4 regions of the Selenomonas sp. oral taxon 136 genome follow, and region 2 is predicted to be linked to each of the others. Evidence: riboswitches for the same ligand, from Rfam matches in the RefSeq annotation. Region 2 holds a riboswitch; each other region holds the start of a gene.

Region 1 (4,967 bases), 640 kb from region 2:
GTGATCCGCATCCTGCGAGCACAGCGCATATAAGCAACAGTCCCGCAAGGAGATCGAATGAAAAACGATGTGTCATCATGTCCTCCTATTTCTTCTAAAAATCCCCATGAAACGATCAATTGACGGAAAGATTATCATAGTCTACGATTAAGTACAATCGAATAGATTCAAAGCAATACTTCAATATTTTTGAACTATCAACATTTCAGAAATGCGTCCAACGCCGCAGCGAAGTCTGTGCCAAGCACGCCGCTCCCCTCTCCTGCGGCATCTCTGCCCGAGAGCAGCCCCGACGGCAGAGGAACAATGCGCTTCTCCCCCATCGCAGGCGGCAGCGCAGGATCAGCAACGACAGCATCCGCCGCATCCCATGCGGGCTGCAGCTCCGCAGCCGTACGAAAGACGAGCACGTCGGTCTCAGCTGCCTGTCGATACAGTGCCGCCGTCTCCTCGTCCCACGCATAGGCTGCACAGCGGATATTGCGAAATCCATGTGCACGAAGCAAGCGATCAATGGCTGCGGCCGCAATCGGGTCGGCGATGACGAGGATCTTATCCGAACGCGGATCTCCTGCTGTCTGCTCCACAGATGCCCCCTCTATGGGCAAGCCAAGTACCGAAGCGATCTCAGCCCGCCATGCAGTCTGCCCCGCGGTCCCGAGCGGCAGGCTGCGGACAACGGGCACATCATATTCCCTGTGCAGCCATTCTGCCGCCGACACACCGGCAGCAGATACCAACCAGACCAATGAGGGGCGTTCGGTCAGTGCGTCGCGCCCTGCAGTGCACACGTCGCAGCCGTATGCAGTGAGAAAAGCAGTCGGGGCATCCAGCTGTGCCATATCGCCGAACAGCAGCGGGCTGTACCCGAGGATGAGAACCGTCTGCCACGCCGCCCACCACCCATTGGCCGCCTCCTGCACGAGGCGAAGCAATTCCGCTGCAACACCGCACACAGCATCATGAAAACCGTCCGTCGGCGATGCACACGCACGGCAACCCTGCTCCTCCGCAGCCTGCAGAACCGGCGCAGCCTCCATCGCCATAAATGCGGGCACCGGTGAACTGAGGAGATGCACCGTACGGTACGTTCCCTCTGCTGTGAGCGCACCGATCTCTGTGGCAGCGGTCTCCTCCATGCCAAAGATATAGTCCTCCGCCTGTGGGATGAGCGCATAGACATCGCTGCGCTCCGGCATGAGATCCATGCGTGCAAGCGCATTCCGGCAGCCCGACGGCGTGACAAGGACATGCGCCGCGCCCTCTTCCCGCAGGAAATCCGACACGCCCGCCGTATCGCTCATCGGCGGCGGCAGCGGCGCCGATGCCGTGACCGTCCCCTCCTCCGGCGGCAGCGCGGCGAGGAGCTCTTCTGCAGTCTCGTGCCGGATGCTGTCCGCCTTTGCCAGCGGCCCACGAAAGAAACAGCGCACGATGCAGCCCGTCTCCGCAGAGAGCGTACACTCGATATCTGCAAAACCCAGGCGTGTGAGGATGTCGAGACAGGAGAGATAGATCACGACCACACGTACACCGAGCAGGCGTGCGGCATCGCGCACTGCATCTCGGATCGTTTCCTCCGCCGTTCCAAGCACGTAATCCTCTGCCCGCACAGCAGCATAACGGAACCGCCCGCATGCACCGATCTGCATTGCGCGATGGTAGATGGAGCGAAAACAGATGAGTGCCCCCGCTGCGACAACGACGAGATCACGTCGCGCCCACAGGCGGTCGAGACTCGTGTCAAAGTCCCGAATTTCCTCAGCGAGAATCGGCTGCATCGACATCCTCCTCATCGTGAAGCAATTCCTCTCCGCCCTGGTTTCCGTTCTCCTCCCCAAGGATGTCAAGGAAGAGATTCATTGCGGGGCTGCGCCATTTATTCCGATGAACCCCGTAGTATGATGTTACAGTCATCGGATCCGACTGCGCTGCAGACAGCCGGCCGAGAGCCATGCGCTCCCGCACCGCATGATCCGGCAGCAGCGCAATCCCCATATCGTTTTCAACCAGATTGATGATGGTCTGCGTGCTTCGCAGCTCAATCATATTCGTAAACGAGATCCCCCGCTGCCGCAGATAGTCGTCTGCCAGCTGCCGAATCTCACCCGGATGCGGCATCGTGATCAGCGGCATCTCGTTGATCTCCATCTCCCGCTCACGAAGGTTCGGGCACCATACAGCTGCACCAACCGAGGTATAGAAATGCACGGGGCACTCCTCAAACACCCGGAACGCAAGGTTCTCCTTGTCTCTCTCCTGAATCGTGTATGCAAGACCGACATCGATCTGCCCGTCACGGAGTGCCGCAACAACATCACGGCTCGTGAGTGAACGCAGACGCAGATCAACACGCGGTGCATGCCCATGCAGACGTTTGAGCAGGGGCGGCAGACGGAAGCAGAGCAGCGACTCCGGCGCGCCGACTGTGAGCGTCCCCTGATAGGCGGCAACACCGTATTGAAAGCTTTTGACCTTCTTCACTGCAGCAAGCACCTCGTCCACATACGGAATCAGTTCCTCTCCCGCCTTTGTCAGGATCATGCGCCGCCCGCTTTTCTCAAAAAGCGGTACGCCCGTCAGCTTTTCCAGCTGCGCGATGTGGAACGTAATCGTCGACGGCGTGTAACTGAGGAGACGCGCCGCCTTTGTAAAGCTGCCCGTGCGTACAATTGTCTTGAACGTCGTGAATATCTTTAGCTCCATCCGTATCTATCCTCATTGGCAAGTACGAAATACTCAAAAAAATGTAGAGAAGAAATCGTTCATTGTAAAATGAAATTGGACACATAAAAAGTCGAACATACAAAATCGCTCCGGCAAAACACCTTTGCCAAGACCAGTATATTCGACGCTCATTCTACCATAAAATACCGCGTATTCAAACATCTAAACGTCAATCAGCGCATACAGTCAAGCCGATGGTTCAACTCCTTTCGCCTCTCTCTTGACAATAGGCAGAAGCAGTGATATTCTTCCTCACGGAAGCCATCATCACGACAAACAGCATACTGATGAATTAGGTGTCGCAAGACTTAATAGAGAAGCCGGAAGAGCCGGCGCAGTCCCGCCACTGTGTCAGCGAGCGAATCTGCAGAAAACGTCACTGAGGAAACTTTGGAAGGCGCAGAGGAGCGATGAACTGGAGCCAGGAAGAACTGCCTGATCGACGATCACCGTCTGACCTGCGAGCGACGGGAAGGGGATCTGTGTCTTGCGCTGGATCGATCCGCATCTTTGCGGTGACCTTTCGACGGCGGTTTTATGCGCTGTGACGCTGCACGCGGCAAGGCAAGGATATTTTGCAGTCTCTTCTCTCATTTGCAGAAAGGGGCTGCTTTTATTTGCGAACGTTCAGGACGCAGAACTGCCCTCTTCCCGCCGGCCTCGGACGTATGCTCTGCAAATCTACAGCTTCCATGGGCGTCGCAGGAAATGCTTTCGGCAAAAGGGGACTGCGGCGGAGAACTCATATTTTTGATGGGGTGAACACATGAACACGAAGAGAAGAAATGCACTCATCACGATCGGCGTCGGACTCATCCTATGGTTCCTGCCGGTTCCTGACGGAGTCACAGTACTCGCCTGGCATTTGCTTGCGGTCTTTATCGCGACAGTGCTGGGCTTTATTCTGCATCCGCTGCCGATCGGCGCGGTGGCCTTCATCGCGATTTCCTTCTCCGCATGGACAGGCCTGCTAAAGACGTCCGATGCTTTGGCAGGCTACGGCAACAGCACGATCTGGCTGATCGTCTGTGCGTTCCTCTATTCCCGCGGCTTCATCAAGAGCGGACTCGGCAAACGCATCGCTTTCCGCATCATCGAGGCAATCGGCAAGAGCGCGTTGTCGCTCGGCTATGCCATCGCCCTGAGCGAGCTTGTGATCTCGCCCGCAACGCCCTCGGCCACAGCGCGCGGCGGCGGCATTCTCTATCCAATCGTGCGTTCACTCGCGGAGGCTCTAGGCTCAAAACCCGGTGAGAGCGCACGCCGCATCGGCACCTACCTCATGCAGGTCGGCTACCATACAGACGCCGTGACCTGCACGATGTTCGTGACCTCGATGGCGGGCAACCCGCTCTGCGTGGCGCTCGCCGAGAAGACGCTGGGCGTTCAGGTCACGTGGATGGGCTGGGCGAGCGCTGCAATTGTGCCGGGACTCATCGCGCTCCTGCTCGTCCCCTATGTCATGATGAAACTTTCGCCGCCCGAACTCGTGCGTATTCCCGACGCCAAGGATCTGGCACAGCGTGAGCTTTCTGAAATGGGGCCGATGAGCCTTGCGGAAAAGGGACTTTCCGTCATCTTCGTTGTCTCTCTCGCACTCTGGGCAAGCTCCGGCCTCACGAACATCGACGCGACACCCGTTGCCATGGGCGCAGTCTGCCTCATGCTGATACTCGACATCATCAACTGGCAGGACGTCATCCAGGAAAAGGGTGCATGGGACGCGATGTTCTGGATGGGCTCTTTGATGACACTCGCTTCGGCTCTCGCAAAATCGGGCATCATCACATGGATCGCCAATGGTGCGGGCGCGGCGATTTCCTCGCTCGGCTTCGGTTGGCTTATTTCCTGCCTCATCATCCTGCTCTTCTACACCTACATCCACTACGCCTTCGCCAGTGTCACGGCACGCATCAGTGCCCTCTATGCGGCATTCATCGCTGTCAGCGTCAGCGTCGGTGCACCGCCCCTTTTGGTCGCCATCATCTTCGGCATCTTCGCCGATGTGCCGATCTCCCTCACGCATTACGGCAACGGCTGCGCCCCGATCTACTTTGGCGGAGGCTATGTCTCGCAAAGCGAATGGTGGAAGAACGGCTTCATCATGACGACCATTACGACGCTGATCTACCTGACAATCGGCGCGGCATGGTGGAAAGTCTTGGGCCTTTGGTAAATAGTAAATCACTGGCAGCCCCCTACGTGGGGGCTTTTTATATACCATTCTCCCCTCCCTCGTT
Region 2 (4,967 bases):
AACAGCAAGCCCGCATTTCGTTCTAAACCGTATCTGCTCACGACATGGAACACAGCCTATGCACCCGATGAGCACAGCGAGATCAATCTGCGCATTGACAACGTGCTCAACCGTGATGATACAGTGGGGCACTCAGGGACAAAATATTATGTTGCACCGATCAACTGCCTCCTGAGCTACAGTTACAAGTTCTGACCATGCTTACCTTAACCAATCTCTCTAATGCGGACTGCGATGTGGAGCATATCCTTCACGGCGATGCTGGTGCCCTTCCTGCCATCCTGCAGGAACCGGGGCTTGACGGCATCGAGTTCATGCTCTGTGCGCCATGGGATCGCACGCTGTTTCCACCCGCGTACATCAAGGGGGTACATCTCCTGTTTTGGCCGACGTGGGTTGACTTTTGGCGTGGGGACCATTTTGCACTCATGGCGGAGTTCGGCAGTGAGGACAATATCCGAGGCTACTACGGCTCGTTGGATGTTGCCGACTGGGTGGAGGGCTGGCGGGAGAATCTGCGGCGGGCGGCAGAGTGTCAGCCGCAGTATCTCGTCTTCCACGTTGCACATAACTGCACATCGGAGATGTATACGCGCATGTTTTCTGTCACGGATGAGGACGTCGTTCGCGCGGCCATCGAGCTTGTCAATGCGATTGCCGGCGAGATACCGAGGGGCTGCAAACTCCTTTTTGAAAATCTCTGGTGGCCGGGACTGACCTTTCAAAAACCGCAGCTCGCCGCTGAGCTCTTGGAGCGCGTCAGCTATCCCGACACGGGCTTTATGCTCGACACGGGGCATCTGATGAACACGAACTTGGATCTGCAGAGCGAGGCGGAGGGTGCGGCATATGTGCAAAAGGTCTACCACGAGCTTGGAGCATTGGGTAAGCGCGTCTATGGCATTCACCTGCACCAATCCCTCTCAGGGGCATATACGCGGGAGATGATGCGTCGGCATGTAGGATGGAAGACATCGCTCGACTGGCAGGCGGCGATGGACTACGTCATGCATGTCGATCAGCATCAGCCGTTTCATACCGATGCGGCACGCCGTATCGTCGAGACTGTCCAGCCAATGTATCTCGTTCACGAGTTCCAGCATCGTTCCCGTGATGATCTGGCGAGTAAGCTGCGCATACAGCAGCGCGCCGCAGCGCACGACCGATAGATTCAGGTTCACTGCATGGTGTGTCTTTTCCCTTTTATCGAGCACTGCTTTGTCATGTATTCGTAGTGCTCTATATTGGTGTTTGGAGTTGTTAGTATATTTGCGCTTGACAGGACAATAAATTCGTATTATAGTACGATATGTCGAATTGCTGGAAAACTGAATATTATCGAATTAGGTGTCAAAGACTTAATAGAGAATTCGGTGAAGGCTCTATGGCAGTATGCCATGCAGACCGATGCCGAAGCGGTCCCGCCACTGTATCAGCGAGCGAGCCTGCAGGGCGTGCAGAGATGATCTGCCGCCCCGATTTGCCACTGGAGGAATGTCCTCTGGGAAGGAGCAGGTGAACGATGACCTGGAGCCAGGAGAACTGCCTAGTTATGAATCACTGCTTGTACCTGCGAGTGACGGGGAAGGGATTCTATCGTGAGCGTATATTGTGCGCCCAAATCATATTTTTTCGTGAGTCTATCCCCTTTCTGTATCGCAGGAAGGGGATTTTTATTTCCATGATTCATGCCATGCATCAAAAAGATGCGTCAAGATGCTTGTGCCGAATTTATCAGTGCTTCCGGAATATACTTTTCTCTGACTGACGAAGTGCATCCCTTCGCAGCAGATGAATAGATGGTGTATTGCCCTGCAGTAATGTGTAATGTTTTAGGAGGAGATTACGAGATGAAGAGATTGGGGTCAAGGAAGAAGCTAGGAGCAGCTCTGACAGCAGCCCTCAGTGTAAGCGTGCTGTCCCTGGGCGGTCATGCATTCGCAGCCGATGTGAGTGATACGGCAGATGAACATGCTCTGGGGGAGACGGTCGTCACGGCGACAAGAACCCCGAACAAGGAACTCAAGACGGATGCAAATATCACGGTGATTACAGGCAAGGATATCGAGCGCCGCCACTACACCGACCTCACGCAGGCGCTGCGCGATGTGCCAGGCGTTACGGTCAATGCGTATGCACCGGCGGGATATAACAACAGCAGCAAATTCTACATCAACGGGTCGGAACATGTGGTCTTTCTGATCGATGGTGTCCGCCAGAACTATGCGGGGGGCTTTTCGGCCTCTTTGGCATCTGCGATGAAGGATCTTAGCGGCATCGACCGCATCGAGGTGCTGCACGGCTCGGCGTCAACGCTCTATGGATCGGATGCGAAGGGCGGCGTTATCAACATCATCACGAAGAAGGCATCGGGGATGAAGACGACGCTCGGCATCGGCTACGGCAGTTATGGACGTCAGCAGTACAGCATCGCGAATGCGGGCGGTGAGCACGGATGGGACTGGCGCATCAAGTACCAGAAGGATAAGAGCGGAGACTTTTCGGATGCGCACGGCAATACGGTGCCGTCTCATCTGGATGCGGACTCGGTCAATCTTCACCTCGGCAAGGATCTGAGCAAGGCATCCTATCTTGCCTTCAATCTGCGCTCATACAAGGACTCGGATCGCTATCAGGCACTCTATGAAAAGCAGCAGGGGCTCAATGTCAATCGCGGGAACTATGATTATTTGGATGGCGATTTGATTTGGAATGTGAAAATCAATGACACGACCAAGAACCAAATGAGTATCTCGCGCAGCAAATATGATTATGATACTTTCACCCATGGCATGTGGACTCCTGCGGGATCCAGTTATGATTTTAGTGATTCGACATGGAGATTCAGCGACCAATTCGACAAGAAGCTCGGCAACCATCTGCTGACGGCTGGCTTCGAATTCATAAAGGATGATACGACGATCAAGAACGGCGGCATTGTGAGCATCGATGATCGTACGCTCATCAACCGCTCCTTCTATTTGCAGGATCAGTGGAGCATCCTTCCGACGCTGAAACTCACAGCGGGTATTCGTCATGACAGCAACTCGTCCTTTGGCAGTCACAACAGCCCGAGTGTCAGCCTCGGCTATGACATTGATCCGATGACGCACGCCTATGCTTCTTACAGTGCGTACTTCATCACGCCGACGCCGAATGAACTTTATGCGCCGACATACGGCAATCCAAACCTCAAGCCCGAGTCCGGCAACACGAAGGAGATCGGTATTGCCCGTGACTTTGGCAGAGGTCTCAGCCTCACGGCGAGCTACTTCAAGCGCCACTCGAAGGATCGTATCGGTTACCATCCTGTGACATACGTGAACATCAATGTCGGCGATGAGGATGCCCATGGCTGGTCGCTGCAGCTCGCGAAGCGCGTTGACTCGCATCTGCGCGCGCGCCTCGGTTATACACGGACGCATGTCGGCAAGACGGAGCAGAGAGGCGTGAATGCAGACGGTTATCTGCCCGAGGATCAGTGGAACATCGGTGTCGACTACCGCAACCGTGCATTCGATGCGTCGCTGCTTGCCCGCGGGATCGTTGGACGCCCGGGACCGGTACGCGGTGCTTTCCCGACGGATAATTACTGGGTCGTCGATCTTGCGATGAACTATCAGATTGCCGACGCAACAAAGGTATATCTCAAGGCGAACAACATTTTCAACCAGTTCTATGCCGAGCATTCGAATGTAAAGTGGGGCGCTCCCGGACAGTGGTGGACGGCACCCGGACGCAACTTCATGATCGGCGTGGAGCAGAGCTTCTAACGTTTCCCTCTGGCAGCGTTCCCGTGTGGTGCGCCGCCGAGGTATTTCATAACTTTATAACACAGTAACTCCCCTTTCTGCGCTGTAGAGAGGGGAGTTTACAAAATAATGAGGCAAGTTTCATGAGAGGGATAAAAGGGGTTGTGGAACTATGAGCAGATGGCTGCGTGCAGTGATGCTGCCGTGCATATTCATGCTGTTATTCTCTTTGACGGGCTGTGGTATTTCGGACAGGCAGGCTCAGAACACCTACAATGTTACTGATGCGGATGGGACGGTTGTGTCTATTTTGCATAAGCCCCAACGGATCCTGACGATTGGCGCGAGCAGTGATGAGATGATGCTTGGCCTTGTGGAGTCGAAGCGCATGGCTGCCATCAATGAGACTCTTGCCAATACAGAGGATACGAATATTCCATGGGTACGTGAAAAAATCTCAAACGTTATTTCTCGCAACCCATCAGTGGAGGAAATCGCTGCTTTGCGGCCGGATCTCGTTGCTGTTCCGGAATGGCTGCCGAAAGAGAATGTCGATGCAATACGAGACCTGAATATACCTGTTGTTGTCTTTAGGTCAGCAGCCACCATCGACGATATCCATGAAAATATACGCTTGCTTGCTGCGGCTGTTGGAGAATCGGAGCGCGGGGAGAAGCTCATTAAGAAAATGGAAGACAAACTTGCTGAGCTCCAAGAGAAAATTGCCTTAGTGCCGGAGGAGAAGAAACACAAGCGTATTGCGCTTATTTCCATTATGCCAAATTATGGCGGCGCGGGGTCTACCTTTGATGAACTCTGTCGTTATACGGAGTCCATCAATGCAAAGGCTGCCGCAGGGAATCATATGGGACAGGAGATGACAAAAGAGCAGCTCATTGCTGCGAATCCTGACTACCTCTTCTTCCCCAGCCATGAAAACGCGGGGTCGCGGGAAGAAGGGTTTGGCAAGCAGTACTTAGAAGACCCTTCGCTGGCGCAGATGACGGGCATACGGGAAAAGCACATTGGACATCCGTGGGCACGATATGTCTACAATATTTCTCAAGATATTGTATTTGGCATACAAGAGACTGCATGGATTCTTTATGGCGATGAATTCCGACTGTCGCGACAGGAGTTTTTGACGGCTGTGGAGTAAAGGAGGTTCTGATACATTCGATGCTACCCCCGTGACGTAGTTTTTGCTGCTCGTAC
Region 3 (4,967 bases), 210 kb from region 2:
GGCGCTTTACTATGCGCGCCGTGACCGTCGTGCAAAGAAGGGCACGTTCCGTCGTCTCTGGATCGCACGCATCAATGCAGCAGCGCGTGCGAACGGCATCTCGTACAGCCGCTTTATCGCGGGTCTGACGAATGCAGGGGTCGAGGTCAACCGCAAGATGCTTGCCGATCTCGCCATTGCCGATGCAGCGGCATTCACGCAGCTTGTGAACGTCGCAAAGGAAAATCAGTAAGATGGGAGCAGCCTGATGAGTCATCGGATTCATCAGGCTCTTTTTATACGATGAAAAAGATCGAGACAATCACGAGTGCGGAGAACCCACTCATCCGCCGCCTCTCCGTGCTGGTACGAAGTCCGCGCCGCGCCGCCAAGGAAAATGTATTCTTGGTGGAGGGACTACGCCTTGCCGAGATGGCAGCGCGCTCAGACGGACAGATCCTACACGCCGTATTGATGGAGCGTGCCTTGGCAGCGGAGCGAGCTGCCATACTGGCAGAGCAGCTGCATCTGCGCGGCGTGCCGGTTAACTGTGTCCCGCCGCGGCTCTTTGCCGCCTGCGCGGAGACGGACGCGCCGCAGGGAATCCTGCTGCTGATGCAGCGTCCCCCCCGCAGATCATTGACCGATCTCGTACACGCGGCGGAGAAAGTACCGTTTTATCTGGCTCTTGATCGTGTGCAGGATCCCGGCAACGTCGGCATGATTCTGCGCACGGCAGATGCAGCGGGCGCAGCGGGCGTGATACTCCTGCGCGGCTGTGCGGATGTATACAGCAGCAAGGTCGTCCGTGCAACGATGGGCTCTCTGTTTTACGTTCCCTTTATCAGCGGCGTCGATGATGAGGAACTCCTGCGTTTCGCACAGGAGCAAAGCCTATATCTCTATGCGGCTGCGTGCGACGCCGATGCTGTGACGCATTTTGCAGCGGATCTGTGCCGCCCCACGATTGTCGTCCTCGGCAACGAGGCAAACGGTGTATCGGAGCGCCTCTTGGGCGCGTGTCAGCACCTCTACGTCCCAATGTGCGGGCAGGCGGAGTCGCTCAACGTCGCCTCGGCCGCCACAGCGATCCTCTATGAGTCCATGCGTCAGCGCAGCTACGCAGGGATATAATAGATATAGTTTTATCACATAGAACTATAAAAAGATTCTTTTATATTATTGACAAAATAAACTAATTTGTAATATCATAAGAGTGAAAAAATTCATATTGTAAGGAAACAGGTGTCGAAAGACTTAATAAGGAATTCGGTATAAGCCGAAGCGGTCCCGCCACTGTAAGAGGAGCCCCGTCATCGTATGCCACTGGAAGAAATTCTGGGAAGGTTTGACAGGGTGAGGAATCTGAGCCAGGAGAATTGCCTGCTTTAACATCACCGTCGATTCGGACGTTGTTCGGAATCGGTACCTGCGAGCGATGGGAAGGGGATCATCTCTGCTTCTTTGTGAAGCAGAGTATCTTCGGCAGGTTTGTTCTGCCGCCTTTTTGAAATGATATGACCGCCTTCGTTCAGAAGGCGGTATTTTTTTGAAAGGAGAGTCCAGTATGTTCTATACTATTGACTGAATATAATGACGGGATTATTTATTTTGGTAATTCTACAGAAATGAGGATAATCTATGTTGTCTCGATGGAAACAAAGACGGCTTGTGTTGGGCGTTATGGGTATGCTGTTGTCTGGTGCGCTGCTTCATCCGATGATTGCCGCAGCAAGAGGTACCGCAACTGATACTGGCGGGGAAGAAGAACAGGCATCTGCCATGGTTCATATGGAGCCGACATCATCGAGTCCTCCGTTGAAATATAGCACTTCTGATATCACCGTCGAGGCGAAGCGTCCCACATGGGAAGATATTCTCTCCCCCGGCACCGTGACCATTATACGCCCGGAGGAGTTCAAGGGCGAACAAAAGACACTGCCTGACTTTCTCAAGATGGTTCCCGGCGTGCATGTACGCGAGGTGCAGGGCAAGGGGCAGTATACGACGGTCACCGTACGCGGCTCGACGGCAGCACAGGTCGGCGTATTCGTCGACGGCGTGCTGACGAATCTCGGCGGCGATGCGGCGGTCGATATCTCGACGATCCCCGTCAGCAATATCGAGCGCATCGAAGTCTACCGCGGCTACATCCCGGCTCGCTTTGCGGGCACCTTCATCGGCGGCATCATTAACGTCGTGACGAAGAAACCGACGGGCGCACATGGATCCGCCGAGATTGGACCGAGCTCCTTCGGCGGGAAAAAAGCCTCCGTTGAGATCACAGCCCCCCTAGGTGCCGGCAGCCTGCTTTTTGGCTACAATCACGAATCGCGTGATGGTGACTTCCCCTACCGCAGCTATGCGGCGGAGCAGTTCTATACAAATACCGACATTGGACGACAGATCGTTGCGACACGGACAGAACTCCAAGGCTACCTCGCTATGACACCGGCAGGGAAAGCCGCGTTTGATATCGCACATGGCGCCGGAGCATGGCAGCAGAATGTAGATGATTGCATCCAGTGGCTGGAGGACAATGGGGGCCGGTTGGTTACTGCTGCGGATGATCCGCACCGCCGGCGGCAATACAATGACTACAGCAATTCGGATCTGCTTGTCAAATGGCAGAATGACGATTGGATGATCAAGGGAACATACAAGACTGTCGATCGGCATCTGCCCGACAGTCTCTGGGTCGATTATCGAAGTTATTTCGATATGATTCAGCCGGGGCTTCTCGTTGATAAATACGATCTCTATAAATACGACAAGCGGCATCAAAAAATCAGTGCAAAGGAGCTGCTCGTACAGCGCCGCTATATAGGAAAGAACTATGAATGGGGCTGGATGGTCGACTACCTCACCCAGAGCAAGGATTACCGCGCCGAGAATATTCACGACGGTCTGCGATACATGATTAAGATTCCCATGCGGGAGTGGAGCCGCTATCGCTCGAAGAAATACAATGTACAGGTGGACGGCACCTATCAGCTCAGCAAGAACAATATGCTCGACTTCCAGATGAATTACTCTCACGAGCGCATGAATATTGACGGCGATGGGCTTAATGAGGTCATCGATGACGTGCAGGCGGGTATCGGAAATCTCTGGGCACAGATGCGCAACCAGTTCGATCAAAATATCTTTAACTTGCAGCTGCAGGATACAATTACGCTTGACAAGAAGCGTTCATGGCAGCTGACGCCTGCCATCCGCTACAATCGTTCACAGATTATAGGATACAGTCAGTTCGGTCGATTCAATCCACTCAAAACATATCGCTGGGTTCACCCGGAGGACAGTCAGGTGGATTCCAAGGTGACATGGCAGCTCGCATTAAAAAAAGAATTCAACAACCACTTTACGATGCGTATGACGGGCGGCACCTACTTCCGCCTGCTCAATATGTACGAAATCGCAGGTGACGGCGCAGGAATCATGCCGGCTCCAATGGATTACAAGGGGAGCGGCGCGAAATTTCCACAGCCCGAGTATGGCAAGCAGTTTGATCTCAGTGCCATTTGGGACGGCAAGTTCCTTGGGGCAGATAATCGAACGACGCTCACATATTTCTGGCGCGATACACAGCGCATGCTCTACCTCTACCGTGCAGGACTCAACTACAGCTCGTACTTCAACGATATGCGCGGGAAGGCGCACGGCATTGAGCTGCAGACGAATTTCCACTGGAAGAAATTTGATCTCGACCTCGAAGGCACGTACCTCAATATAGCGGCGCAGCGCAGGGACTCCTCCCCGGGCGTCCATTATGATTGGTTCGAGGTGCGCCCAACCTATCAACCGAAGTGGGAAGGCAATCTCCGACTGACCTATCGCCCGACGGAGAAGTGGCTCTTCTTCAGTGAGGGACACTATGTTTCGCAGTACTACACGCACTATGCCATCCCGCAGGTCAGGGATCCTGTGGAAAAGGAACTTTCCGGCAGGCCGAGAGCAGCGTTGAAAACAATCAACTTGGGATTCAAGTGGTCGCCGCGCAAGGATATGACGCTGTCGATTGGCTGCAATGACGTGTTCGATGCAGCGTCGAAGCTAAAGGTGCACAGCGTGCAGCGTTACTTAAGCGAACCCAGTTGGGTAAATATCGAGTATCCGCTGCAGGGACGCACTTACTATATGAGCTTCCGCTATGAGTTCTAAAGAATCACCGATAAAAGGAGGAGCATTATGAAATCGCATTTTGGTAAAGTGCAGCGTATGCGGCTTTCTGTTCTCATTATGGGCGGACTGCTCTGTGCTTCGACTGCAAGTGCGGCAAACCTCGTCTCGACCGTCCCATCGGACTACGGAAACAGCGAGATGGGGACCGTGACTGGTTCCCGAGTGACGACGCAGGTGGATGCCGATCCCCAGGTCGGCGTGCTGAAAAACCTCAACCGCGATCCCGCATCCTTTGGCTTCCATCAGAAAGGCAAGAGTATGGTCTTGCTGCGTCAATACACCTATAGCACGACGGAACTGGAAGGGACGAAGCTCATCGATCCAAATTCTGCTGGTGCGGCGGCGAGCGTGGCGAGCGGAAAGACGGCAGATGTACCGAATATGCATGCGGCGGCAGGCAGCGATGAATATATTTATATGACCGGCTATGATCTCGGGCAGATCGGTGTCGTGCGCCAAAACGACAAGCGATTGATGGAAAACAAAAGAGCTGTTGTCAACCTCAAGAATGACATCAAGCAGTACTGCGGCTACAACTTCACCGAGACGTTCAAAAACCTCGACGAAGATTCAAAGGGCGAGAAAGACAAAACCTACACGGGTGACCCTGCAAAAGCACAGGTGCACGGTGAGGCGCTGCTCGTCGAGGGGCGCAGGCTCTATGTGGCGGCGTCCGTCAATCCGCTTGGGGGCTATGATCCCTACGATGACGGCTTCCTGATGCAGTACGACATCCAGGACGACGGCACCCTGAAGTTCGGCAGCTATACGCGCATCAGCCGCAACATCGATCAGGGCAGACT
Region 4 (4,967 bases), 910 kb from region 2:
GTCGCGCCGCTCCTCGAACGCCTCCTGCTTGAGCTGCATTTCCTTCTTTGCGCGCGTCTCGTCGCCGCCCTCATCCGCGACGAGCTGCTCGAACGTCACCGCTTCGCGCAGGGGCTGCTCCGCCGCGTCGAAATCCGTCACGAGGTTCGTGAGGACGCGGTCGAGCTCCTGCACCAGCGTGCGCATGGGCGGGTTCTGCATGACGATTTGCTGGACGTGCGCGTAAAATTTGCCGTGTAGCTCCGCGCCGGCGAGTGTGGACTTCAGATCGGCGACGGTCGGGCTGTGCTCCTCGAGATAGGGATAGTGGAACGCGGCGGGCGTCTCGGGCTGCATGAGGGAGAGCGCCTCCTTCCAGCGGCCCTCCTGCGCCTCGACAAAGCCCGGCTGCTCGGAGAGGCGGGCGAGCCATGCGTCGAGCTGCTGCGCAATCAGCCCCTCCGTGTCCACGCCTAGGAGCCCGCTCGCATACGCATCGACGATGAGGATCGCCTTGCGGTCGAGTGCCGTCTCATCCTGACGCATGAGATAGTGCTGCGCCCAGTGCAGGGCAGGGGCACCGCGTCCCGCACGGCGGCAGACGAGGGCAAAGAAGAGCGCCGTCTTCTCCTCGTCACGGCGCAGTGCCTCGCGGAGCGCACGCACGGCGATCTCCTCGTGGTCGCTGATCCAGGCGGAGAGGGCGACAAGCGCGGACGCGAGCCAGTACTCGGGTGCGCGCAGCATCAGCTCCTCGCCTGCCGCGCGCACCGTCTCCTGCCGCACGATGGCGAGATCGTTCGCCTGCAGGATGCCCTTCGTCGTGCGGCGGATCTCGGCGTAGTGCCCGTACTTTTGCTCGAGCTCCTGCCGCAGCTTGACGAGACGAGTCTCCGCGAGCTGGGCGCGCGCGGTGAGGCGGTGCGCCTGCACGAAGGCGTGGAAATCCGCCGTCAGCGCATCGAAATCCTGCTGCAGCGCGTCGACATTCTTGCCGACGGTGATGACATTGGAATTGGTTGTGTCGATGTACTCACCGAGCTCCCGCAGACAGTTCCATATCCCGGAAAGATCCGCCTGAGCAATAATGCGGTCAGCCATGCAGTACCCTCCTGTTCAGCGATGCATCATATAATTTGATTCTCATTATATCATGTTGCGAAAAGCGTGAAAAGCCTGCGTTTGTGCGAATGAATCCGCAGCGGATCGAACACCGAATCGTGCCCCCGACGGGGATGGACGAGAGTGCGGCGTACACGAATGAAATCTGTGAAAAGTAATTGACACTGCGATATACCTACGGTATACTACGATAGCAAATATAAATAAGCAGGTTCGGTGCCCCTCGGGGCGTAACAGGGAAATCGGTGCAATGCCGATGCGGTCCCGCCGCCGTAATGCTGAGGATGCCCTATGATGTCACTGGGAAACCGGGAAGGCAGGGCAACGATGAAGCAGAGCCGGAAGACCTACCGAATCTCGTACGCCGGTGCGCTCATGGCGCGCGCCACTGCATCCTGCGATGGACAGGACGGCAGGCTTTTTTTGCGGGCGTACACGGTCATCTGTGTGATTTTGGGGGAATGGAAATGACACGACGGAATTTGGCACTTGCGGTCGCATTGGCGGCACTGAGCGCAGCATGGACGGTGCCGGCAGCGGCGTAGGAGGGCGCGGCGGACGTGCACGCATCACCAGATGAACATACCCTTGGCGAAACCGTTGTGACGGCGACTCGTATCGCAGAGCCACGCATGAAAATCCCTGCTAACGTGACGGTCATCACCGCGAAGGATCTTGAAAAAAGGCATGCGTTTAGTCTGCGCGATGCCCTGACACGTGAGGCGGGCATTTACGTTGCACCAACAGCCGAAGTCAAGGATGGTGTCATGCTACGCGGATTTTCGGGCGCAGATATCCTCGTCATGTATAATGGGCAGATGCTGAACACTGCCTTTGACGGAGGTGTCAATTGGGACTCCATCCCACTGACCAATATTGATCGCATTGAGATCGTGCGTGGCGCCGGATCGTCGCTCTATGGTGGACATGCCGTCGCGGGCATCATCAATATCATCACGAAGAAGCCGACTGCATCAGAGGCGACAAAACCTCAAATCCATGGACAGGTCGATCTTCAGAGAGGCAGCAACAATACATGGCAGCGCGGACTTCAGGTCACAGGTGGTGATAAGAATATTTCCTTCCGCGTCGGCTATGAGAAGCGTACGTCGGACGGATGGGTCGGTCATGCCGTAACGGCGGAGGAAGACAGTGGAAGTTATACGCCCGATGCGACCGGTTCCTTCAGGAGGCTGTCTGATGGCGACTATATTATAGGCAGCCGTGGGGCAAAGAAGAAGGACAGTGAGAATACCTTCGTCGATCTGAATTATGCGTTTGACAAGAACCGCTCACTTGGCTACACCTATCTGCATGCCTCGTATCAGTACTCCTATCATGATCCCATCACCTATTTCAGGGATGCCGCCGGGCTCCCTGTTTTCTCAGGCACTGTCCTTCTGCCAAACGGAAACTATATCAGTGCTTCGCCCGATGATTTTCTTGGCTACTATGGCCAGCGGGAGCAGGATATTCACAAACTGCGCTATGAGGATACAAAGAACGGTTTCAAGGCAGGAATTGGCTACAGCAATACTTGGAAGGATGGATACTCCAGTGCTGATGGAGCAACGGATATTGACTGGACGGGTGCCGGCGACCGTGCGGAGTATCCGGCCAAGAACTATAATGCGGATCTGCAGAAAAAGTGGACGCTTGGCAACAATACACTGCTTGCCGGATTCTCGTGGATGAAGGATAAAATGCGCTATCGCAGATTCGATCTCCTCCATTGGAAGGATTGGGGCTCGACCTATGGCGCACCGTATCAGCAGAGCGGCGGTTCTGTGATGTCGTCGGCACTCTTTTTGCAGGATGAGCTGGCACTGGATGCACGCTGGAAACTTCAGCTCGGTATACGCTATGACCGCTTCGACAAGAAGGACGGGTACTCCTACATTGGAGCCGCACGCAGGGACTACGAGGACACATCGTTCCATGCGTGGAGTCCGAAGTTTGCCGTTAGCTATGAGCCGCAAAAGGATACAATGCTCTATGTAAGCTATGGAAAATCCTTTAATCCCCCGTCGATCTATCGGCTCTATCGCCGTGCGGGAAACAGTGCGAGCTCTATCCAGGCAAACCCGGATCTGACCCCGGAGATCTCCCGTACACTTGAGCTGGGAGTCAAGCAGAAGATCGGTAGAAATACCTCCTATGGACTGACGCTGTTCCGCGTGGACACGGAGGACAAGATTGCGATTGCAAAGAGGAATAACGTGCGTGCCTACTATAATCTGAACGAAGCGATGGTCAAGGGGGCGGAGTTTGAACTGAAACACCGTTTTCATCGTGACTGGCGTGCGTATTTTAACTATACCTTTGAGTCCGGTGAGTATACGAGTGGCGGCAAGACCAAGCGTGACTGGGATCTGCCAAAACACATGATGCGGTTTGGTATCGAATATAATCGTAATAAATTTAACGGCGTACTCGATGCCCAGTACATTGCCGCGCGTCAGGGCGCGGACAGCGTTACGGGAGAGTATGGCTCGGAAGACAGTTACTTCGTGACCAATTTGTATCTCAATTACAAGCTCAATGAGAACGTTAAAATGCAGTTCGGCATTGAGAACCTCTTTAACCGCAAATACTATGCAGGTGAAGCGGCAAACGAGAGAACCTACACCTTTGGTACAACATATTCGTTCTAGATTTTTAAGGAATTGCGCCTGTTGAAGGATGAATAGAGGAACATAGAAAAAGCTGCTGCACGAGGAGATACTTCGTGCGGCAGCTTTTTCTATGCAATTTCGGCGTGTCAGAACGGCCAGACGAGGGGGATGATGAGGACGCAGACGATGAGGGAGAGGAGGACAAGCGGGAGGCCGATTTTAACGTAGTCCATGAAGCGGAACTGTCCCGCAGCAAGGACGAGCGTGTTCGGCGGGGTCGCGACCGGTGTGGTGAACGCGCAGGAGGCGGCGATACCGATGGCCATAACGATCGGGTACGGCTCCGCGCCGATGGTCTGCGCGATGGAGATGGCGATGGGGGCGAGGAGTGCCGCCGCCGCCGTGTTGGACATGAACTGGGTCAGCCCGCACGAGAGGATGAACATCGCCGTGATGATGAGCATCGGCGAGGGGGCATCGCCCATGAGCCCGACGACAACATTCGCGATGAGCTGCCCCGCGCCGCTGCTCTCCATGGCATTGGCGAGCGGGAGCATCCCCGCAAAGAGGAAGATCGTTGTCCAGTCGATGCCGCGATACGCCTGCTTTTCTGTCAGGCAGCCCGTCAGGACACAGGCGAGTGCGCCGATGATGGCGATGGTCTCCATGGCGACGCCGATGCTCTTTTCGAGCACCATGGCGAGGACAACGGCGATGAGGATGACGGCGCAGATGACCATTTTGCGCGGATCGCTTTTCTCCGCCTCCGACTCCTCGGAGGCACTCTCCAGTGCGAGGTGACGTGGACAGAGATGGCGGCCGATCGTGAGCATGTAGATCATGCCCGTGAGGGAGAGCGGGATGCCGATCCATGCGAATTCAAAGAAGCCAAAGGGGCGCAGATGCGCCGTCTCAAGGGTCGCACTCATGAGGATGTTTGGCGGCGTGCCGATCATCGTGATCGTGCCGCCGACGTTCGCGGCGATGGCGAGCGCCATAAGCTGCGGCGAGACGGGGATCTGTGCCGTGCGGCAGATCTGGATGACGACGGGCATCAGACACGCAACGGTCGCCGTGTTCGAGGAGACCGACGAGAGGATGATTGTGATGAGCATGAGGGCGGCCATCAGCGCGCGCTCGTTTGTGCCTGAGCGCCTGACGACGGCGATGCCGATCTGCTGTGCGAGTCCCGTCTGGAACATCGCTGCGCCGATGATGAACATGCCCGCAAAGAGGACGACGGTGGGGTTC

The links. A riboswitch is a leader RNA that binds a small molecule or an ion and turns the genes downstream of it on or off. The one in region 2 is predicted to bind cobalamin.
Region 1: linked by a shared signal. The riboswitch ahead of AXE86_RS10660 (DASS family sodium-coupled anion symporter) and the one ahead of AXE86_RS01895 (TonB-dependent receptor plug domain-containing protein) in region 2 are both predicted to bind cobalamin.
Region 3: linked by a shared signal. The riboswitch ahead of AXE86_RS00930 (TonB-dependent receptor) and the one ahead of AXE86_RS01895 (TonB-dependent receptor plug domain-containing protein) in region 2 are both predicted to bind cobalamin.
Region 4: linked by a shared signal. The riboswitch ahead of AXE86_RS06390 (TonB-dependent receptor) and the one ahead of AXE86_RS01895 (TonB-dependent receptor plug domain-containing protein) in region 2 are both predicted to bind cobalamin.

The regions. Positions count from the first base shown of each region.
Region 1 is NZ_CP014239.1:2,217,027-2,221,993, reverse strand. It holds gene AXE86_RS10675 (ABC transporter substrate-binding protein) at 1-79, opposite strand, end outside; gene AXE86_RS10670 (hypothetical protein) at 198-1,787, opposite strand; gene AXE86_RS10665 (LysR family transcriptional regulator) at 1,762-2,706, opposite strand; cobalamin riboswitch at 3,005-3,180, shown strand; gene AXE86_RS10660 (DASS family sodium-coupled anion symporter) at 3,494-4,903, shown strand.
Region 2 is NZ_CP014239.1:410,211-415,177, reverse strand. It holds gene AXE86_RS01905 (TonB-dependent receptor plug domain-containing protein) at 1-195, shown strand, start outside; gene AXE86_RS01900 (TIM barrel protein) at 198-1,169, shown strand; cobalamin riboswitch at 1,329-1,564, shown strand; gene AXE86_RS01895 (TonB-dependent receptor plug domain-containing protein) at 1,851-3,773, shown strand; gene AXE86_RS01890 (ABC transporter substrate-binding protein) at 3,925-4,911, shown strand.
Region 3 is NZ_CP014239.1:204,951-209,917, reverse strand. It holds gene rplT (50S ribosomal protein L20) at 1-232, shown strand, start outside; gene AXE86_RS00935 (TrmH family RNA methyltransferase) at 283-1,113, shown strand; cobalamin riboswitch at 1,206-1,380, shown strand; gene AXE86_RS00930 (TonB-dependent receptor) at 1,621-4,143, shown strand; gene AXE86_RS00925 (autotransporter outer membrane beta-barrel domain-containing protein) at 4,171-4,967, shown strand, end outside.
Region 4 is NZ_CP014239.1:1,316,198-1,321,164, forward strand. It holds gene AXE86_RS06385 (DUF456 domain-containing protein) at 1-1,080, opposite strand, end outside; cobalamin riboswitch at 1,299-1,470, shown strand; gene AXE86_RS12730 (hypothetical protein) at 1,429-1,572, shown strand; gene AXE86_RS06390 (TonB-dependent receptor) at 1,662-3,755, shown strand; gene AXE86_RS06395 (SLC13 family permease) at 3,863-4,967, opposite strand, start outside.